One region of the Chryseobacterium sp. GW823-FHT05E08 genome, then DNA from elsewhere that is predicted to be linked to it. Evidence: riboswitches for the same ligand, from Rfam matches in the RefSeq annotation. Region 1 holds a riboswitch; each other region holds the start of a gene.
What was found. Region 1 has a riboswitch for cobalamin ahead of AC1Q7L_RS19730 (acyl-CoA thioesterase). Riboswitches for the same ligand answer to the same signal wherever they lie in the genome.

Region 1 (5,802 bases):
GCTTTCTTAGTATTTTTTTCAGAATAATAAGCTTCTTCCTGTTCTTCGATCTTTTCCGGAGTTCCGATCTGAGCGATTACTCTTTCAACATCGGTATCATTTACCACTTCACGTTTTCCTAAAGAATCTCTGAAAATTTCAACCATTCTTATTTCTATGTCATGCATTACCTCATCTGCTTCCGAAGCGTCTAAAGAGCTTCTCAGTGCATTAAGATAATCGCTAAGCTTTATATATGCGTGTTCTTCTATTGTAAAAGAGAAACCTGCGAGTCCTATTGAGAGTGTCTTGTTCATAGCTTTGTTTTTAAATTTTTTGAGTGATTTGGTTTACAGAATCTGTTAATTCTTTCCAGGTATTTTGAAGTTCGTCCAAAAACAATTTGCCTTTTTCTGTTATTTGGTAATATTTTCTGGGTGGCCCTCCTGTAGATTCTTCCCATCTGTAAGAGAGAAACTCTCCGTTTTTCAGTCTTGTTAAAAGAGGGTAGAGGGTTCCTTCTACTACATCCAGCTTTCCTTTTTTCAGTTCATCTATCAGGTCGGAAACATACATTTCACGAAGGTTGATGAGACTTAAAATACAGAATTCCAGAATTCCTTTTCGCATTTGCGCTTTGGTATTTTCGGTATTCATCTTTGATAAGTTTTGTTAATTAGTTATATCCAATCAGAATAAAATTCCTAGCTAGTTGAACCTATTCCGATTTTACATTACAAAGATATGTAATTAAAATGGTAATATGCAATACAAAGTAGTGAAAAAATATAAATTAATAGTATAACTAATTGAAAATCAGTCTAATAATTTTTAACGTCGAATTTTTAGAATTTAATGTTTTAGAAAAATTAAGTCAAATTATTGATAATTTTACCTTTTAAGCTAATAGGTCTTAGCGTAACAAGCGCTTTTTTCTCTAATTTTTTCTGATATGATATAAAAGTGAACCTTTTGTAGAATTTACGAACGATAAGAGCCATTTCCATCATGGCAAAATGCTCACCGATGCAAAGTCGAGGGCCGGCTCCGAAAGGATAGTAAGCGAAATTTTTAGAATTTTCATCCTCAAAACGTTCAGGAATAAACGAGTCCGGATGTTCCCAATATTTTGGATTTCTGTGAAGTCCGCTAATGTAAAGGATAATCAAAGTGCCTTTTGGCCACGAATATTCTTTAAAACTATCATCTTCTAAAGCCTCGCGATCGATCGCCCAAGCCGGAGAATGCAAACGCATAGCTTCTTTGATAATATTTACAGTAAATGATTTCTTCATTAAATTTTCTGAAGTGAAAACCATTTCTCCCTCATCTTCAATTTCTTTTTTTAATTTTTCCTCAGCTTTTGGGTTTTGACTGATCTCAAAAAAGATAAAACTTAAAGCATTGGCAGTCGTTTCATGTCCGGCAATGAAAAGAATAAGCATTTCATCAACCAACTGTTCGTCCGACATTGGAAGTTGCGTATCTTCATATCTCGTCTGGATCAGCATATCCAAAAGATCGTTCTTTTCCTCGCCCGAACTTCTTCTTTTGTCTAAAACACTTTGAATGATCGCTTTTGATCTCTTACTTTTTTCAATGTTTTTATCAATAACACCGAAAATATTCAAGATATTGGTATAAAAAGGTAAACGAACTTCTTTGGTAGAAACTTCCTGAACTTCTGTGATTATTTTGCTTAATTCATTCACGGTATTTTCGTCAACATCAGAACTGAAAAGGGTTTTCGCAACAATATTAAAAGCCAGAGAATGAAAGAAATCATACAGATCTACCTCAGATTCGGTTTTAAATGACTCAAGAGATTTATCAATTTCTTCTTCCATAATGGAAACAAGATTGGCAATTTTTGCCTTACCAAAACCTGGTTGAATCAGTCTTCTTTGCTTTAACCAGTCTTTTCCATTGTTGGTTAACAGTCCTTTTCCAAGATATTTTCCTAAAGTGACAGATTGTATTTCAGATTTTTGATAATTTTTATGATTCTGTTTTAAAATATATTCAACAAACTCTTTATCCTGAGAAAAGATGAAGTTTTTATCGGTAAAACTTGCTCTAATATAATAATTATCACCTACAGATTGATGATTTCCGCTAATGACTTCCAACGGATGGTTTAACCCTTTAAATAAAGAATATAGCTTTCTTTTTCCCTTGATTTCTGCCGGATAATTAAACTCTGGATGCATGTTGAATATTTCTATTAAAAATACAATTAATCTCTTACATAAATGAGCTTTACAATCAAAACCCTTATTTTTGCAATACTATTTGGTTGGAATTTTAAATAAATATATCGTGGTGTCACATGTAGACAAAATCATTTTGAATTAAGAGACGCATCCAATCAATCAATACTATAAAGAGTAAAAATGAAGATACAAAAGGAGATCGATTTTATTTTAGCAGTTGATGCTTTAAAAAATGTACAGAGAAGAAATTATAATGCCGATGATTCGAGAAGAGAAAATACGGCTGAACATTCATGGCAGATCATTATTTTAGCTCAAATCCTTTTTCCATATGCGAAAAACAGGGCAGATGTTGATTTGTTAAGAGTAATAAGAATGCTTTCCATTCATGATTTAGTGGAAATTGAAGCCGGAGATACTTTCCTATTTGATGAAGCAGCAATGGTCGGGAAATTTGAAAGAGAAAAACAATCCGCTCAAAATATTTTCGGAATTTTAGATGAACCTTTACGTTCTGAGTTCTTCAATCTTTGGCTTGAATTTGAAGAAGAGCAAACTCCCGACGCTATTTTTGCCTGTGCAATCGACAGAATTATGCCCTTCATTCTAAATTCTCACACCTCAGGAAAAAGCTGGACAGAAGTCGGAGTAACCGAAAATCAGGTCAGAAATATGTTGGAGAATGCAATCAGCAGAGCTTCAGATGAAATGGGAGAGGCTTTTCAGTATTTAATGATTAAAAATTTGGAAACTGAGAAGGTTGTAAGATAATTTTATTTATCCTTGTGATAATATAAAAGTAAAAGAGGTTTCGGCGGCCAAAGGCCGCCGAAACCATAAAAAGGATTTATAATATTTGAATTGGTTTCTTAAATTCATCAATCGCCACAAAAGTAAAATCACCAACAATTGCTCTTTCTCTTTCGTAAGAATACATTTGTTCAGTGTAGATTTCTACATTTACTTTCATACTTGTTGTTCCAACGTGAGAAACTTTACCAATTAACTCCACAATCGTTCCTGCAGGAATTGGTCTTTTAAAATCAATCTTGTCGCTGCTTACTGTAACCACTCTTTTTCTGGCAAATCGGGTTGCGGTGATAAATGCCACTTCATCCATCAATTGCATCGCTGTACCTCCAAAAAGGGTGTCGTAATGATTGGTTGTATTAGGGAAAACGGCTTTAAAAATGCTGGTTTCGGATGCTTTAATTCTTTCTTCTGTAGTCATATTTCATTATTAATTAAAGCGAAAAGAAAGAATATTAGAACAAACAGAAAATAACAGGAACATAGAAATTCCTGAAAAAAACTATTGATCAATAAACTTCAGATCGCGAAAGTTTTTGTCTTAAAGAAATAGGTAGGTCTCCTGACTTGTAACATCTTTATCTCCTTCCCATGCCTCGCACAGTGGATTCTTGATAAAGACTTTTCGTTACTTACAGTTGCGCGACAGTTCGTGATTTTCACACGATTCCCTTTTAATCTGCAGTTAAGCAGAACCAGTTTCTAAAAAGCCACATGCCATCAGCTAGAAGCCAAAAGCAAAATAACTTTTCGGTGCAAAAATAAGGATTATATGAAAGATAAACGAATTATTCCGGATTATTATAGATGATCTGGCTGATAACCTTGCCTTCTTTGATCGTCCAAAGCGTGGTATAACGGTTTTCTCCTGAGCCATTGATCATATAAAGAAAGATGTGATCATTATCGATAGAAGTCACCCCAACATTATTGAAGTCCATTGTTGGTTGGAATAAATTTTTAATAGCTTCTCTCACAAAAACAGAACCTCTTCCAGGTTGTTGAATCCTGATAGATTTAATTTCCGTCACACCTTCAGGAAGTTCATTACCGATTCCCCAAGGTCTTACTTTATCAATGGTAAGGATTTTTCCGTTAGCATCTTTTTCCTTTTTACGATAACTCGCGGTGGATGGGTAAACATCAATAATTACTTTACTTCTTTGATTAGCCGGAATTTTCGGATCAGTATTATCTGTAAAAATAAGAGATTTTCCGTTTTTAGATTTTGATGGAGTGTAAGGTGGTAACTGATCGATGTAAGCGATACGGTCTTTGTTCACCATACCTTCTTTGTTCAGAGAATCATACCTTACGAAAGGTTTTTCGGTGTCGTCTTTGTCAGGATATTTGATCCAGATCCATTCTGTTTCTCCGGGAGCGGGTTTTACATATACAAAAACATCTCCTCGGCGCATACGGATTTTATCCACAATTTTTCGGTAATTATCCTTAGCAACACGTACCATGGCGTAGCCTTCTTCAGCTTTTACAACTCCAAAAGGAACTTTATTTTGCCCTTTCATTAAGCTCAAAGAAAAAACACTGAAAATTGATAAATAAAATACTTTTTTTGCGGAAATCATCATGAAAAATTTTTGACTCTTCAAATATATAAATTAAATGCTTTTTCTGAACATAATTATATATTGTATTAATGATAAAAAGAAAGAGAATGCATATAAACATTCTCTTTTCTATAATATTAATCATTTCTAAGTTTCGCTTTTACGCCATTATTTTTAATAATCGTTCTGAGCGCTACAATTTCCTGTTTTGTAAAATCTTTTTTAGGAATCATATTCATGGTTTGCAAACTATGATAAATAAGAAACCAATCTTTTAATTCTTTTACTCTGGAAACCGTATTCCAATGAAAATCGTTCTCAAATGTCTCTCCTTCGGTTTTAATTTTATCTTCAACGAAAGTATAAGAAATATTTTCCTGAATTTTTTTGTCTGAATAATAAGCTTTTTTAATACTAAAATAACCTCTGATAGTCATGAAAACCCATAAAACAAGCAACCAGATGGAAGCATTTTTAAAAATATCCTGCTCATCGCCATCAAAAAAACCTTTAAATATAAAAAGTAAAACAGCAATTATTGGAAAGCCAAAAAACCTTATTAAAGAACCTTTTAAATAAAAACCCCAAAAATCCTTGAAAGTAATCTGTGTCTTTACAGTCATATATTAATCATTAAATCCTCTCCAATTCCTCAGCACTAATCGTCGTCTTAAAAGTCCCGTAATTCACAATCACTTTGTTTCTGGATATCTTTTCAATCGTCCCGACACTTGTACTTCCTGTGATACGAACGCGTTGACCAATTTTCATCCAAACAGCGCGGTCAGTTTGACGCTTTTCTTCTATTTTTTCGTTGGTTTCTGTGATTTTTTCAATGACGTCTTCTTTTTTCAGTTGTTGCGTGATTTTTCTTTTTACAACCTGAAGTCTTTTCGTTTCATCTTTATCAGCACCGATTTTCCTGAATTTTTCCTGTTCTAAAATTTTTACAAAATCTTTCACCACATCTTTTCGGGATCTTCCTTTTATGTAGCCGTCGATAAAGGTTTCAATCTTATTTCCAAACTGAAGTTTACGATGTTCATCTTCATACAACTTTTGGAAATTGAACAGTTTTTGTTGAAGCTGTTCATTCAGTTTTTGCAGATTATCGCGCTTGTCTTCAACGGATTCCTTTCTTTCGGCAAGATCGGTCTTCAGTTTTTCAACCTCGAATTTTTCCTGCTGAAGTTTTACAATTGTTTTATCGAGATTCACGATGTCATGTTCCA
Region 2 (5,802 bases), on a different contig from region 1:
AAGATTGGTTTATAGTTATGAATTTGAAAATGAATACTTCCCTGCCATTATTTTAGATACAATTGATTTAAATAAAAAAATAATCTGGCCAAGAAAACAAAGTCTTGAAGATCAAAAAGAGTTTGAAAGGCTTAAACAAGACGGACATATTTTTAGTGAAAATAAAAGAGAATTCGTTGCTGATTTAAAATCCGAACCTTCAAGAAATACACAGCTTTACAGAACCTTACTACACGAATTTGGGCATTATGTCCATTATTTAGAAGTGGTTGAAAGACCAGGAAATGAAGATGAAGAACATGAGTTAAAGGAAGCCAGAAACGATTTTTATTTCAGTCTTCCAAAAGTTGAGAAAGAAAAATTTGCTCATAAATATGCTGACAATTTGAAAGCTAAATTGCTTCAAGAAAAAATAATTCCTTTTGAATATCTATAAATTCATATCAGCAATTGCACTTTTCATATTTAGTATTGTTATGCTGAATACCATTTCTCAATACACAACTTTTCAAAAAAATATTGCCTTCTTACAATTTAAACAGGATGTTGTAAATAATAAATATTGGCTGTTATTTTTTTACATTCATATTTTTTCAATAATATTTTGCCTTTTGGCTGGTTTAACACAGTTTTCAAATCATTTTTTAACTGAAAATCGTAAACTTCATAAAATAATTGGTAAAATATACGTATACAATATTCTAATCATTAATTTTCCTGCCTGTTTTGTGCTTTCAATATTTTCAAATGGAGGAATTATAGGAATTACTGGATTTTTATTGCAAAATTTTCTTTGGGCTTATTTCACTATCCTTGCCGTAATTTATATTAAAAAAGGAAATATCGACAAGCATAGAATTTTTATGATTTTAAGTTATTCAATAACAACAACAGCGATAACTTTTAGAATCATAAAAAATCTGGTTTATCAGGAGAACCTTTTTTCCTATCATCTATTTTATGGGATTAATGTTTGGATTTCGTTATTTATCAATCTATCAATTGCTTATATTATAATCGTCAAAAACAAATCAATAACCTTATCTTCCAATAGTAACAGTATTAATAAGAATAAAAAGAGTAATCGCCATCAGAATTACCAATGAAATAAGAAAAACAGAAGCATCTAAAGCTGCTGGATATTGTGTATTTTTTGTATACATCCTAAGATATTTCATTGCCAAATAAGCAAGACCAACATTAATTACTAAAATAAACAAGAGAAATAATAAAATCATCAGTTTTAATTTATCTCAAAACTATTAATTTTTAAATTATAAATGACCAAAAAATCATGCAAATTCAAAACATCGACCATATCGTATTAACCGTAGCTGATATTGAAAAAACAATCGAATTCTACACTCATATTCTAGGGTTTCAAGTTGTAACTTTTGGAGACAACAGAAAAGCACTGACTTTCGGAAATCAAAAAATCAATCTTCATCAAAAGGGTCATGAGTTTGAACCCAAAGCTCAGCATCCGACCGCTGGTTCTGCAGATCTTTGTTTTATTGCAACAACAGATATTCATGATGTTTTAGAAGAATTGAAACAGAAAAATATAGAAATTATAGAGGGAATTGTTGACAGAACAGGCGCTTTGGGAAAAATAAAATCTGTGTATTTCCGCGATCCTGATCAAAATTTAATTGAAATCAGCAATTATTTAAGTTAAATCATTCTAAATACACACATTAAGTGAAAGATGATTAAAAAATGCCTAATTTCGTATGCATAACTTAGTAATAAACACGTAATGCAACTTGATGAAAAAATTTTATCTACTATCCTCAACGATTTTGAACAGGAAAAATTCGGTCCCAAAGAACTTTTGATCGAAGAAGGCAAAATCGCCCGAAAATTTTACTACATCGAAAAAGGAGTTACGAGAGGCTGGCTCAATAATGACGGAAAAGAAATCACTTTTCAGTTTATGTTTGAGGGCGCTTTTATTTCGTCTTGGGAAAGTCTTTTTTACAGTTTGCCCAGTCTATACAATATCGAAACAATAGAACCTGTCACTGTTTACAGCGCTTCTCTTGAAGATTTCAGACAGAAAATGGAGCGTAATCCTTACATCAAAGATTTCTATTATAATAACCTTCAGCAAAGACTTTTAAAGTATCAGAAATTATTTATTTCCAGAATAAAAGATACACCGGAAGAACGATATAATCAATTATTTGAACAATCTCCAGAGATTATCCGCAGAATTCCGCAACATTATATTGCGTCTTATCTGGGAATTACTTCTGTTTCTTTGAGTAGGATTAGAAGTCGGAGATAATTTAAAATAAAAATTGTTTAAACTATTTATTTTAACCACAAAAGTTGCAAAAGACTAACACATAAGTATTTTAAGTTAATCAATCGACCGCAAATAAGAACACATTAGTTTTGAAAATCTTTGATTTTTATTCTTTTGAAAACTATTGTCTCCTAATAATGGGTATCAAATAGCTTTTGCCTCTTTTGTGGTTAAAATTTACAATTACTAAATATTCACCCCATAAATATTCTTCACTTCCGCCATCACAAAAGTGCTGTGCGTACTTCCGATGGAATCTACAGAGCCCAATTTATTGAACACAAAATCCTGATAATGCTTCATATCTCGTACCTGAACTTTTAAGAGAAAATCAAAATCCCCGGAAATATTATAACATTCAGCTACTTCATCAATCTGTAGAATATCTTTCACAAATTCATTTCCAACAGAACGGTCGTGAATTTTTAGTTTGACCTGACAAAAAACGGTAAAACCACGATTCAGTTTTTCAGCTTCCAAAACGGCTGCATAATGTTTAATATAACCTTCCTGTTCGAGTCTTTTCATTCGTTCAAAAACAGGCGATGCTGAAAGATTAACTTCTTTCGCTAACTCTTTTACGGTCAATTTTGCATTCTTTTGTAGGATTCTTAACAGTTGAAGATCCTTTTCATCGAGTCTTTCCACAGAATAATATTCTTTTTTTGATTCTATTTTTCAAATTTAAAGAATAAATATCTTTTTAAATTAATTTAAACAAAATATTATACTTAATATTTAGCACTAAGCCAATCAATTCACTTTAATCAATATCTTTGAACTCCATTTTGTTCTTTAACATACTTCATCAAACGGAAAAGGTTTTACTTAAGGTAAATTAATAGGGAATCGTGTGAAAATCACGAGCTGTCGCGCAACTGTAAGTAACATAAAAAGTTTTTGTCCAAGTAGATCCACTGTGCAAACGGGAAGGATGACAAAAACTGTTACAAGTCAGGAGACCTGCCTGTTCCGAATTGACAATGCTTTCGCGGTTTGAAGCTTTTGGGTCATACAGATGATACTTTTGAACGTATTTGGTTTGAAATTAAATTGAATTGAGTTTTAATTTAATTTATTTTTTAAACGCAAAGATTTTTATGATGACTTCTTATTTTAAAGGAGCAAAGATTTGCGACTTTGTCGCTGATGAAGCTTATGTTTTATACGCCCGCTTCTTAAAATCAATTTATTGATTCTTCTTTGCCCGCTTAAATAATATAGAAAATTGAATTAAAACTTGGCGTCAAAAAAATAAAAAACATTAAGCCAATTCTTTTATTTAAAGAAAAAATTACGTCCTCACTGTATTTACTCTATTCCATAAACTCTTTTCCTCGACTGTATTTCGAAGTGTCTGAAGAACTTTTAAAATCAAATTTAATTTAAAAGTTTAAAAGAAATGCAAACACACTTAGTAGGCTATCCGCGTATTGGTAGCAACAGAGAACTTAAAAAAGCTTGTGAAAACTATTGGTCAGGCAAGATCCCATTAGACGAATTGTTGGAAGTTGGAAAAACCATCACTCAAAACAACTGGAAATTACAGCAGGAAGCAGGAATTGATCTTATTCCATGTAATGATTTTTCATATTACGATCAGGTTTTGGATATGACGTTAACGGTTGGAGCAATTCCGGAACGTTATCAGGAAATTGCTCTCAAAAAGTCTGAACTCGACCTTTATTTTGCAATGGCAAGAGGTTTTCAGAAAGATGGATTGGATATCACCGCCATGGAAATGACCAAATGGTTTGATACCAACTACCATTATATCGTTCCTGAATTTCAGAAAAACCAGGAGTTTAAGCTATTCTCCAATAAAATCATCCAAGAATTCATCAGTGCAAAACAAGCCGGAATTAATGCAAAACCTGTCATTATCGGTTTATTAACGTATTTATTGTTAGGAAAAGAAAAAGAAGAAGGCTTTGATAAATTGGATTTAGCAAAAAACTTACTTCCCGTTTATATTCAGATTTTAAAAGAACTGGAAAATCACGGTGCAGAATATATTCAGTTTGATGAGCCTTTTTTAGCTTTAGATTTAAATGAAAAAGCGAAAGAAACATATCAGTTTATTTATGCTGAAATCAGAAAACAATTCCCAAATCTGAAATTCATTGTAGCTACCTATTTTGATGGATTAAAAGATAATCTTGCCTTGACTACTTCCCTTCCGATCGATGTTTTGCATATTGATTTAGTTCGTTCACCAGAACAGTTGGATGAAGTTTTAAATAATATTCCAACAATTTTAAGCCTTTCTTTAGGAATTGTTGACGGTAGAAATATATGGAAAAACGACTTCCAAAACTCATTAAATATCATTAAAACTGCCATTCAAAAAATTGGTTCGGAAAGAGTTTTTATTGCACCGTCTTGTTCATTGCTCCACTCTCCTTTCGACCTTGATTCTGAGAAAAACGAAGATATTTTATCTCCTGAAATCAAGCAATGGCTGGCTTTTGCAAAACAGAAAATTTATGAAATTGTTAATTTAAAAAAATTAGCTTCAGAAAATCCGGATTATAATGTTTTACAAGCTTTGGCTGAAAATAAAAAGGCCATTGAAAACCGTAAAACCTCAACATTAATTCACAATCAGGATGTGAAAAATCGTGTTGATGTGACGACTGAAGAAGATGCAAAGAGAAATTCACCATTTAATATAAGAAAAGAAACTCAGCAGCAAGTTTTGAATCTTCCTCTTTTTCCAACAACGACAATTGGCTCGTTTCCACAGACGAAAGAAGTGAGAACCTGGCGAGCAAAATTCAAAAAAGGAGAATTAAATGCCGAACAATACAACAATTTATTAAAACAGGAAACCGAAAGAACCATCCGTTGGCAGGAAGAAATAGGGATCGATGTCTTGGTTCACGGAGAGTTTGAGCGAAACGATATGGTGGAATATTTCGGGGAACAGTTGGCGGGATTTGCTTTTACACAAAACGGTTGGGTTCAAAGTTACGGAAGCCGTTGTGTGAAACCGCCAGTGATTTTTGGAGATGTTCACAGACCGAATCCAATGACGGTTTATTGGGCTGAATATGCTCAATCTTTAACTCAAAAATGGGTAAAAGGAATGTTGACGGGACCTGTAACGATTCTTCAATGGTCTTTTGTGCGTGACGATCAACCTCGTTCATTGACTTGCAAACAAATTGCTTTGGCGATTCGTGATGAAGTAAATGATTTGGAAAAAGCGGGAATCAGAATTATCCAGATTGATGAACCGGCAATTCGTGAAGGTCTTCCGTTGAGAAAATCTGACTGGCAGAATTATCTGAAATGGGCCGTTGAAGCCTTTAGAATTTCGGCAAGCGGTGTGGAAGATGCGACCCAAATTCATACGCATATGTGTTATTCTGAATTCAATGACATCATCCAAAATATAGCAGATATGGATGCTGATGTGATTACGATTGAATGCTCCAGAAGCCAGATGGAATTGCTGAATGCTTTTGCAGATTTCAAATATCCGAACG
Region 3 (5,802 bases), on a different contig from region 1:
TATAGTTTTTAGCGGTTGTATTTTTAAAATATTCGCTTCCGGCGATCTCGTACCATTCGTTGTCATCGGGTTTTCCGTTTTTGTTTCTGTCGTAGGCCACCATGATAATTCCAGGTTCACAAGATCCAGAACGGGGCTGATTGGCTTCATTTCCGAAGAAAGCATTTCCAAGAACCTTAAAATCTCTTCCATTCATATTCGGGATCGTATGATCAAAACCAAAAACAACATAACCTCCATAACCTCCAAGCGTAACCATTGTAGAATTACCTCCAACCAAAGATTCTTTGGCTTTTTGGATCATGTCGTTTGCTGTATTTCCTGAGAGATATTCAGGAATTTCGTTGATAAACTGCCCTACAGCCGGACGAAAATCAAATACATTAGAAATATATTTACTGTAAGTTCCCGCTTCGTGATTGACTGAGATTGAGGAAGTATATGTTTTTACCGTTCCATTGTTCTCAACTTTCAATTTTAAAGGATACGTTTTTACAACAGGACTGATAAAATCCAATTCAGAATTTTCAGAAATAATAGAATCATTGATGCTCCATGTTAGTTTTCCATTTAATTTCGGGGTAATGTTTAAAACTTTGAAACGATCAATCGTATAGTTTTCTTTCAACCCTTCAAAAGAAGAATTGTCATTATTTACCTCTTCATCATTATCACTTTTACAACCTATAATTCCAATAAGAAGAAAAGCAAAGAATGTGGTTTTTAAAATTTTAAAAATATTTTTATCCATATTTTGGGTAATTTATTTATATAAAAAAGTGAAATGCGCGGGAATATTTCCGCCTTCGGTTTTCCATTTGAAATGTCCGTTTTTATCAAAACAATACACAAATCCTGTGGAAACATAATTTCTCGCGTCTGTAATGTAAATATCTTCTGTGATTGGGTTTACGGCAATTCCATAAGGTGTTTTTATTAGATCAACATATTCCTGATCGATCACTTTATTCGAAATGATCTGCTCTGTTTTAACATCAATAATTCCGAAAGATTTCTTGTAAGTATGGGTGTTGTAATTGAATTCATTTCCGTAATAATAGAGTTTATCATTAACGATCGTCATTTCACTTATTCCGATATGAAAATCTTTCTTCACCATTCCTGTGACAGGATCAACTAAATACAAACTCGACGAAATTGTATAATAATCACCTCTTGAAGTCACATACAAATCGCCGTAATTATCTTTTTTGATGTGATGAAGATTAATCGCAACATCTATTTTCTTGGTTTCTTTAAATGTTGTAAGATCAACCACAGAAACGGTTCTGTCATAATTGGGATATTTATACCCTCCGGAATTGGCTACAAAAAGTTGATTTCCTATAATTTCCATTTCTTCGGGCTGATATCCAACCGTCACTTCTCTTTGAATGGAAAGGGAAACCGTATCGATCTCCGCGACTTTACCCAAAGGCGCATTAGGATCAAGGGAAACAGGCCCTGCATAGCTTGACGCGTAGGCTTTTCCGTTTTTAAAAGTGATGTATCTGCAGTTTTCTAATTGAATGGTTTTGATACGTTTTGCCGTTTTAGCATCCAGCACTTCAATTTTATTGGAAACATTGATGACTGCGTACATTTTACCGCCATAGATCTGAATATCATTTCCAACATCTCCCAATTCCTTTACGACAGTCGGATTGATCTCTCCATAGATATTCCTGCGGTAAGTTCCTGTTGTATAATCAAAGAAATCTAGTGTGGCTTTATTGGTTCCCATATTTCCTTCATTCAAAAGATAAAAACCTTTGATCGCAGTATTTTCCGGCTGAGCCAGATTTTCCCGCTCTTCAAGAATGATATATTCGTCTGTACGGCATGAAACCAGAAAGACAAATACAAACAACAGCAGAGAAAAGTTTAATTTTTTCATAATGTATAACTTAGAATAAGTTTAAAAAATCTTCCCGGCATCGGGTAACTTAAGACAACTTCGTAGTATTGGTTCAGAGCATTATTTACTTCAAAACTTGCTTTAAACTGATGAGATTTCCAATTGAATTTTTTCTGTATCGATAGATCGTGCGTATACCAAGGCTGTATATGATTAACCGCGATATTGTTTTGATTGATGTCGTAACGCTCTCCTACATAAATGAAACTGTAATTGAAAGCCCAATTTTTATAATCCGCCATTAAAGTAAATGTTCCGCTGTGCCAAGGTGTGTATGGAATCTGATCTCCAAAGAAAGACTCTTCCCTGTCGGAAAAATCTCTTGCACTTTGATAAGTATAGCTTAATAATGGTTTGATTTTTACTTTTCCGACCTGCAATTCTGCCTGAATATTGACATCTGCACCCAAAATTTCAACATAATCAAGATTCTGCATCGTCCATCGGAACATACTTCCATTAGGAGAAGCAATAATTTTATCCTTCACCTGATTGAAGTACCCGTCTACTTTTACATAAAAACCTTTAAAGAAGTTATTATTATCGTAAAATTTTTGATAGGTAAAACCTAGATCGTATTGCTCCGTAAATTCGGGTCTTAAAGAAGAGCTTCCGATTAATGTGTAATACAGATCATTGAAAGTAGGCATCCTGAAAATACGTTTATAGAAACCACGCAAGGTAAAATCTTTAGAATCAAAAGGCTGATAGCTTAAAAATGCGGCCGGCGTCCATTCTGTTTTGTCGGGAGCTTTGGTGTTAAGTTCTACTTCTTCATGAATAAAAGTACCTAAAACACTTCCTAAAAATTTAAACCTGTTCCATTGATAAGTTGTTGCAAAAGCCACAAGCGAAGTATAACGGGTGGGATAAGAAAACTGCCTTAAATCGGCATCCAGCGTATTATACTGAAAATCTACGCTCGCACTCACATCCCAATTTGGCGTAATAGAATACAAATTGGACGATGAAAGATATAACTCCTTCTGGGTATACTGATTCTGAATCTTAATTGAAGAAACCGTATCTACATATTTAGTATAATCGTATGCAAATTTAGCTTTGAACTGTGTTTCAAATTTTGGAAAGATCTTTTTTCTGAAATTAGCCTGAACGAAATAATTTTCATCAACCATTCTTTGTCCTCTCGCATCAAAACGGTTGTTTACAATAGCTCCGGGAATTCCTCGGTTTGATAAATAGCCATAACCTCTTACATTCCAGCTTCCGTTATTTAAAATTCCGTTAACGCTGGTTTCAAAACGCTTTGCTTTAATATCAGAATCAAATCTTTTAAAAATCGTATCATAAGCAACTGCTCCGTCAGGATATTTCCGCGAATATCTATATTTATAAACACCATCACTCTGAATAAATTCTGAACTAAAACTTGCAGAAACTTTATCCGAAATTTTCTGTTCTAAACGAAATGACGGATTAAAAAGATCGATAGAACTGTTTTTTAATCTGACAACGAAGTTTGTTTTCTGATTTCCTTTAAAACTTGGAGTTTTAGGCTGAAGATAAATTGAACCTGACGATCCAAAATCCTTTGCAGGTTGAAAAATTTCACTTTTTTGTCCGTTATACAGTGAAATTTCCTCAATATCATCTAACGAAAAACGGCCAAGATCCACTAATCCGTTTTGTGCATTTCCTAGCTGAATTCCATCATAGAAAACTCCTACATGCTGACTTCCCAAACTTCGGATATTGATGGTTTTCATTCCGCCAATTCCACCGTAATCTTTAATCTGAACTCCGGAAAAATAACGCAATGCATCTGCAACCGACTGACTGTTCAGTCTTTCTAATTGTTCTCCCGAAAGGGTCTGCGCAGGAAGAATCTCTTTAAAATTCTTTTTGTAAATATTAACAGCCTTGATCGATTTCTCTTTTATACTGTCTTTTCTGGTTTGAGAAAAGTATAATTGAGCCATTAGCACAAAAATTGTGATAATAACTTTATGAAGTCCGGAAGTAAATTTTGATACCATTAGCTCTTTGAAAATAATAACGCTAATGGATATAAGAAAGCAGCAATGAAAAGCACAGCGATAACTGCACAGAATCATTGTTGTCCTAAGCTTTATTCCACGAAAGCGTCAAACGTTAAATCTTCTGGCAGGTCTTCTGACTTACTCCATTTTTGAAATCCTTCCCATTAAAAAAACAGTGGATATAATTTTCAAAAACTTTTTTGTGGAGCTTACAGCAGCGGGTCTGTTCCGGATTTACACCGAATTCCCTTTTAAGCGCTTTTTAGGGCTCACCAGATTTCGGCAAAGATAGAAAATTATCGGCAGATACAATATTTTGATTAATCAAATGATTCTCAATTAAATAACAAAAACATCCCGTTAAAATTTTAACGGGATGTAAATAATTATGTTAAATTCCAAAGTTGATAAAAACACTCAATCGGGATTTCGCTTCAATATCTCCTCCTGCCAAATTAGAATAGGCAGGAAGCATCACTTCACTTCCCAAACTAAACTTTTTATAAGAGGCTTCAAAGCCCAATTTTCCGTACAAAGCACTTCCTGCGGTATTGGGCAGATCTTCACGAAATTGTTTATTTCTGTCGTATACTTCTCCCTGCATTCCGGCTTTTCCTGAAAAAATAACTTTTTCATTGGCAATAAGTTGATAGAATCCGGTGGCAGAATAATTCCATTGGTTTCCAAAATCATAATGCTTTTTGTTCTCTGTTTTAATGGTATAATCTGTGTTTAAAAGAACAGCAACTTTATTTTTCTGAAATTTGTAATTCAAAACCATCTGATAATCCCAGCTTCCTGTTCCCAGCTGAAAACTCGGATTAACGCCTGTGATTCCTTTCTCGTCAAACTTTCCTAAGGGAACTTTCACTCCAACTCCTCCGTTTAATTGATGAATATTATCTTTTGAATTGATCAACTGATAGATTCCCATCAAGTTCAAATCTCCAATTCCATTGATCTTAATATCACCCTGCATTGTTTTCTTTTCATGAAAATGAAATGGTAAACTCGCATACACACTTAGCTTTTTAGTTAAAGGAATCTTTCCCCAAAGCTGAATGGTATTGAAGTATTGATCCTGCGTTAAATCCTTTACAAATAAGTTTTCTTTTGCTTTATAATGCTGTGCAAAATATTTAATTCCTATAAATTGTGGATTCAATAAAGACTCAAAACCAGAAGAACCATTTCCTGCAGCACATCCACAGGCATCACAATCATCAAAAACCATTGCATGAAAATCAGTAGGAATATAAAGACTGTCGCCGATTGTTTTAGCCTGAAATAAATTACATAAAATCAAGCTTATGATTAAAATTATTCTTTTCATGTTTACTTTAAATTTATTCAGCAAATTTTGGATTTGAAATGAAGTTCTTATCAGACAATGTTTTTAGAAAGGCAATAATAAACTGCTTCTCCTGATCATTCATTGCAATTCCGATATGACCGTTTTGTTTTAATTGAGGATCAAGATTGGGGTTGTCTTCCACATTATCTGAATAGAAATTAAGTACTGCATTTAAGGTGTAAAATCTCCCGTCATGCATGTAAGGTGCGGTATATTCGATATTTCGTAAACTTGGAACGCGAAATTTCATCCAATCATTTTGATCAAGCGTTACCCGATATCGTCCCGCGTCTTTGAATTGCGTATTGTAATACATTCCTGTATTTCTGAAACTTTCATCTGTAAATAATTCTCCGCTGTGGCATGAGGCACATTTATGCTGAAATAAATTCATCCCCTGCGTTTCTTCTGATGTAAAATTTTCTTTTCCCTGTTTAAATCTGTCATATTTCGAATCTGCCGAGATCATTGTCGCCATAAATTGTGACAATGCTTTCAAAACCCTTTCCCCTGTGATACTTTCATCGCCA
Region 4 (5,802 bases), 140 kb from region 1:
TGATGCTTCAGATTCTGCATTAAGAAGATTGTTGTTCGATGCTGGCGAAGATATGGAAGATCTGTTTACGCTTTGTAAGGCTGATATAACAACAAAAAATTCTAAAAAGCAGGAGCGATTCAAAAAGAATTTTGAATACGTTGCGGTTAAGATAAAAGAGGTTGAGGAAAAAGATCACGTTAGAAATTTCCAGCCACCCATTTCAGGAGAAGAGATCATGGAAATGTTTAATCTTAAACCCGGACGTGAGATCGGAATTTTAAAGGAAAAAGTAAAGGAAGCCATTTTGGAAGGCGAAATTCTTAATGATAAAGAAGAAGCTACAAAATTTGTGATCGCAGAAGCCGAGAAATTAGGTTTGAAAATATAATATATGCTTTTAGGAACGTTTGATTTTTATGTTTTAGTTTTAATGCTAATATTTAATTTCGGAGTCTGGAAATATAAAATAATAAAAAAATGCAACTGGATAGTTTATCTGGTTGCATTTTTATTATTCGGCTTTTTGACTCCCGTTTTGTCTATGTATTTTGAAATTCAAAAGGTTACAAAAGATGTTGAGATTGTAGATAATTTCACACTTCTTTATACATATTTTAGATTTCCAACATGGTGGTTTATCGGTTTTTTGGAGATGTCTTGTTTAAAATATATTCTGAATAAAACTAAATAAAAAAATCCGGCCGCCTTTTCGAAGAGACGCCCGGATAAAAAACACAAATGATGAAAAAAAATAAAAATTTATATATTATACACCGAAGCGCAAATTTTAGTTTTTATAGAAACCGTTTGTTCCGATTCCTGTAGTGAAAGTTTTTAATAAAGAACCATTAGTTGCATTATAAACATTCACTTTACTGTCTGCAGTGAAACTTGCATCAGAAGCGAAAATTTTACCGTCAATTACATTAAATCCGTATAGATTTCCTGTTGTAGTCACAATAGGAGTTGTAGGAACAGTTGTAGAACCTACAGTCATAGAATATATTTTGTTGCTTGAGTTAGTGAAATAAAACGTGTTACCATCCACTCTTAATTTCTGAGCTTGAGGAATTGCCGTCAACGTTGTCGTTGTAAACGTTCCTGTAGTTGAATTGATCTTATAGATGTAAGAATTTGTATTGTCTGAAGCTAAAACGTAAGCATCTCCGCTGTAAGAGATTAGATCTCTGATGATTCCGTTGCTTGGTAGCGTTACGGTTTTGTCAACAACGTTTGTTGAAGGTTTTACAATCGTAATTGTATATCCTGTTGGCAATTCGCTGTACGGAGGAGTAGATTCGTAGGTAACACCGTCAGTTTGTACGACGATATTTCCGCCGGCTTCAACTACTTTTTCCGCAGATCTTGCGAAACTGATACTTTTTACAAAAGAATTGTCTTTGTTGTAAACGTTCAGTTTCATTACATCAAAAAAGTTATTGTTGGTTACGTAATATTGACTTCCCGAAAACGCAATATATCGCGGATTTTGAAGATTAGTTGTTACGGTAGCCTGTTTTTTGAAGGTGTATCTGTTAACGATATCAATTTTATTAGGTACGTTTGAAACCAGATAAGCTTTATCAGAATCAAAACCGATAGTCTGTAAAACGTTTCCTAAAACTTCATTATTTTTTCCTGAATAAATTTTGTTTGCTAATGCAGAAAGATCATTAGTCACAAAAGAAACCTCTGCTGTCGGAGTTGTAAATCCACCTTCATTGGTGATAAGAACTCCATTTTCAAAGGTAACCTCAAGAATCTCCTCGGTGGTTTCATTAGTACAAGAAACATTGAAAAGTAATGTTGTCGCAAATGCAAGAGTTAAAATTTTTCTGATATTCATTATATTTAATTATTTATTTAAAAATTGATATTCAAGTTCACGCTATAATTTCTCAAAGGCATTGGATAAAATGCCGTCGTTGCATATACTTGGTTAAAAATATTATTCACTTTAAAACCTACTGTATAATTTTTAAGAATCGTTGCAGAAACACCAGCATTCATCACGAAATAAGGTTCCAAAGCATCCTCTCTTTTTTCGTTGGTATCGGCATAAGTCAGCCCATTGAACATTCCCTGAACATACAGTCTCATAAATTCATATTGATATTCAATATTTCCAAATAACTTATGAAAAGGAACGTACATCAACTGTTTATCCGTATCAAGATTGGTAGATTTGGTGTATGAATATCCTAAATTCGTTCTTAAATTATGCTTCCCGAATTTTCTTTCATAATCAATTCTGGATTCAATTCCATAAGATTCAACTCTGTTGGTGTTGAAAGCCGAGTAGTATCCTAGTGGACTAGGCAGCCATTGGATCATATCCTTGATTTTCATATAATACGGCGTAACCGAAAGTTGTACACCAGCAATGTTAAATTGATTTCTCAATTCAAACTGATACGATGTCTCTGGTTTTAAATCTTTATTTCCGCCTGGACTCCAGTAAAGATCATTAAATGTTGGAAATCTGAAATTCCTTGAAGCACTGATTCCCACATTGTACCAATCGACAGCATTCCATTTTCCGGAAAACGAAAATTGGAGTGGCGAACTGATATCTTCAACAAAATCTTTTTTAACTCCGGCTTCAAAACGAAGATCTTTCGTAGTGAAATAACGAAGTAATCCCGCTACAGAACCTACATTTCTACTTATATGATCGATTCCGGATGCATAACCTTCGCCTTTATTAACCTGAAATTCTGTAATTAAGTTGAAATTTAATTTTGGAACAATAAAATAATTAAAATCATTTTTCAGAATATAATTTTTTCCTGTTCCGCCACTTGTTTTTGGCCCGTCGATATTCCCGAAATATTGGAAGTTTTCTTCTGTGTAAGCTGCTTTAAATGAATTGCTGAACTTAGTTTTATTCCAATCCCAAGAAATTAAACTTCTTACATTTTGAGTTTCATATTTCGTCGGAGTCTGGCTTTCAAAGAAAATAGGATAATGCTGATTTCCATTAAAAAACTCAGAGATCCAAGAGATTTGGTGATGAGGTGCTATTTTATAAGCCGTCGAAAAATTGAAATTGGTGTTATTATATTTTCCGTTTCTGTTGATATAATTATTTGAATTTTCAACTTCATAATCATTTTCACTAATAGAATAATGACCGGAAGCCTTAAAACTGAATTTCTCGTTGCTGTAAGATGCTTTGAGCAAATTATTAAAAGTACCGAAAGATGCTGCCTCAGAAAATAATGAAGCATGCGCTCCTCTGTTAAAATCCAGATTATTATTTAAATGGATGCTTCCACCGATCGCGCCACTGCCATAACTTACACTTCCTCCACCTGATTTTACAATAAGCTGATCAAATCCGCCAAAAGGGATATTATTAACATCACCCTGACCCAAAAAGTTAGAGTTAATATTAATTCCGTTCCATACAAAGGCAGTTTGCGAAGCTGTTGTCCCTCTGAAAGATGGCGAAGAAACCGCTCCACGACCATTTTCTTTGATATAAACAGCAGATTGAAAGCGTAAAAGTTCAGAAAGATTGGTTGAGTTTTTCTCAGCATCCTGAGGAGTGATGGTGGTAACGTTATGAAAAAGCTTAACCTTACTCATTTGGTTATCAAAAACATAAACGGTGTCAATGGTTTTCTCCTGTGCGAAAAGAAAACAACCATAAGACGAAAAAAGCAGTACTAAAGATCTTTTTATATCCATCACTATTTTACTTTTCCTCCGAAAGCAATCTATTTTTTTATTATGATTTTGGCAGGTCTCCTGACTTTCGCTTTTCTACACCTTCCCGTTTGCACAGTGGTTTTTCGTAGAAATTTCGGTTGCGATTTACAGTTGCGGGGACAGTTTGGGGGTCTCACCCAATTCCCTTTTCATTCCAATACACTGGAAACCAAAATTTTTGCAAAGATAATTTATTAAATTGAAATGCAAAATCGTAAAAGGTTTAAATTAAAAAATCCAACAATATCTATTATTCAAAATTGCCTATTACCAATTACTCATTGCCTATTTTTCAGGAGCTATTTCCAGCTATCCACTCATACTCCTCGCGCCACCACTCTCCAACGCTCAAACCCTCCCACACTCCAACTCTTACTGCGGGGTAACCGTTGCTATCTGGGCTAGGGTATTTGTCGTTCTTTCAATATTCGTCATTGCGAACCGAAGGTGAAGCAATCTCATAAAAAAATTAGTGATAAAAAAGAGTGCTTCGTCGCTTTGCTCCTCGCAATGACAATAAACTTCGCTGAGTGAAACGCCTTTGCGAACGAAAAATATTCTCAATGATTTTAAAGAAAACCTTTGCGATCTTCGCGCTAAAAAAAGCACTCACAAACTATAAGAAAGTAGCATCAAAATAAAACGGCAACAAATCCTTAATAGAATTCACTTTCACGACCACATCATTCATGCTCGAAAAATAAAGATCAATATTTTCATTCTGCTTGGTTTCATATTCAATTAAGCTTTGTCGGCAAGCTCCACAAGGTGGAATCGGCGGATTTTTCTCGTGAAATTCTCTCGGTCCGCCAACAATAAAGATCTTTTTGATCTTTTCATTCGGAAAATTGGCTGCTACCCAGAATAAAGTCGTTCTCTCAGCACAAAGTCCTGACGGAAAAGCCGCATTCTCCTGATTGTTTCCGGAAAAGATCTCTCCATTTTCCAATAAAACCGAACAACCTACCAAAAAGTTGGAATAAGGCGCGTAAGCATTTTCCCTGGCTTGTTTTGCTCTTGCGAACAAAGTATTTTCTATATCGCTAAGTTCACTGCTATTTTTAAAATATTCGTAACCTATCTGTATGTCTTTTTTCATATATTGTGGACCTAAAAAAGGGGGATAAAATTACCTCTTTTTCACCAAGTGGGCAATATTATTTTGTCCTTCAAAATTTTAAATTAAAATTCAAAACATCAAACATGTTATACACTCCTATAAAATTCAGAAATGTTGAAGTAAAAAACCGATGGGTAATGTCCCCAATGTGTATGTATTCTAGTGAAAACGGGATGGCTAATGATTTCCATTACGTCCATTACGGAAGCAGATCGCAGGGCGGAACAGGATTAATTATAGTAGAAGCAACCGGCGTAGAGCCCCGTGGAAGGATCACCAATCATTGCATGGGAATCTGGAATGACCAGCAGGCAGAAAAACTACAGAAAATTGTTGAGTTTGTTCACAAGAATTCAGACAGCAAAATAGGAATTCAGATTGCACATGCTGGAAGAAAAGGCTCAACTTGGAACAATTTGCAAATTCCTGTTGAAGAAGGTTGGGAAACTGTTGCGCCAAGCCCGATTCCTTATCACCCAACAGAAAGAATTCCGCATGTTTTAACAGTAGAGGAAATCAAAGAACAGGTTCAAAACTTTAAAGAGGCAGCAAGAAGAGCGGTAAAAGCAGGTTTTGATGTAATCGAAATTCATGGTGCTCATGGCTATTTGGTTCACCAGTTTTTATCTCCGCTTTCTAATATCAGAACGGATGAATATGGCGGAAGTTTTGAAAACAGAATCAGGTTTTTATTGGAAATTGTAGATGCTGTAAATGAAGAATTGAACGAAAATGTTGCGCTTTTTGTAAGAATTTCCGGAACAGAATACGCTGAAAATGGTTGGGATATTGAAAGCAGTGTAGAATTGGCGAAAATATTAAAAAATCATTCAGTTGACTTAGTTGATGTTTCAAGTGGCGGAAATATTCATGGAGTAAAGATTCCTCTTTTTGACGGATATCAGGTTCCCCTTTCTTCTCAGGTAAGAAATGAGGCAGAAGTAAAAACCGGTGCTGTTGGCTTGATTAAAAAAGTATCACACGCG

Region 2: another riboswitch for cobalamin. It lies ahead of metE (5-methyltetrahydropteroyltriglutamate--homocysteine S-methyltransferase); the one in region 1 lies ahead of AC1Q7L_RS19730 (acyl-CoA thioesterase).
Region 3: another riboswitch for cobalamin. It lies ahead of AC1Q7L_RS09630 (TonB-dependent receptor); the one in region 1 lies ahead of AC1Q7L_RS19730 (acyl-CoA thioesterase).
Region 4: another riboswitch for cobalamin. It lies ahead of AC1Q7L_RS20325 (TonB-dependent receptor plug domain-containing protein); the one in region 1 lies ahead of AC1Q7L_RS19730 (acyl-CoA thioesterase).

The regions. Positions count from the first base shown of each region.
Region 1 is NZ_JBXAHY010000007.1:62,959-68,760, reverse strand. It holds gene AC1Q7L_RS19750 (PspC domain-containing protein) at 1-296, opposite strand, end outside; gene AC1Q7L_RS19745 (PadR family transcriptional regulator) at 307-636, opposite strand; gene AC1Q7L_RS19740 (cytochrome P450) at 849-2,189, opposite strand; gene AC1Q7L_RS19735 (HD domain-containing protein) at 2,373-2,963, shown strand; gene AC1Q7L_RS19730 (acyl-CoA thioesterase) at 3,040-3,423, opposite strand; cobalamin riboswitch at 3,538-3,717, opposite strand; gene AC1Q7L_RS19725 (hypothetical protein) at 3,791-4,591, opposite strand; gene AC1Q7L_RS19720 (YcxB family protein) at 4,708-5,193, opposite strand; gene AC1Q7L_RS19715 (endonuclease MutS2) at 5,204-5,802, opposite strand, start outside.
Region 2 is NZ_JBXAHY010000001.1:371,429-377,230, reverse strand. It holds gene AC1Q7L_RS01740 (hypothetical protein) at 1-436, shown strand, start outside; gene AC1Q7L_RS01735 (DUF2306 domain-containing protein) at 477-1,106, shown strand; gene AC1Q7L_RS01730 (hypothetical protein) at 1,041-1,238, opposite strand; gene AC1Q7L_RS01725 (VOC family protein) at 1,295-1,678, shown strand; gene AC1Q7L_RS01720 (Crp/Fnr family transcriptional regulator) at 1,760-2,290, shown strand; gene AC1Q7L_RS01715 (Lrp/AsnC family transcriptional regulator) at 2,498-2,959, opposite strand; cobalamin riboswitch at 3,114-3,296, shown strand; gene metE (5-methyltetrahydropteroyltriglutamate--homocysteine S-methyltransferase) at 3,714-5,802, shown strand, end outside.
Region 3 is NZ_JBXAHY010000002.1:807,853-813,654, reverse strand. It holds gene AC1Q7L_RS09640 (cell surface protein) at 1-751, opposite strand, end outside; gene AC1Q7L_RS09635 (YncE family protein) at 764-1,897, opposite strand; gene AC1Q7L_RS09630 (TonB-dependent receptor) at 1,894-3,915, opposite strand; cobalamin riboswitch at 4,025-4,210, opposite strand; gene AC1Q7L_RS09625 (transporter) at 4,310-5,251, opposite strand; gene AC1Q7L_RS09620 (cytochrome-c peroxidase) at 5,265-5,802, opposite strand, start outside.
Region 4 is NZ_JBXAHY010000007.1:199,808-205,609, reverse strand. It holds gene AC1Q7L_RS20335 (CCA tRNA nucleotidyltransferase) at 1-370, shown strand, start outside; gene AC1Q7L_RS20330 (DUF5074 domain-containing protein) at 770-1,828, opposite strand; gene AC1Q7L_RS20325 (TonB-dependent receptor plug domain-containing protein) at 1,846-3,675, opposite strand; cobalamin riboswitch at 3,709-3,885, opposite strand; gene AC1Q7L_RS20320 (cytidine deaminase) at 4,313-4,795, opposite strand; gene namA (NADPH dehydrogenase NamA) at 4,900-5,802, shown strand, end outside.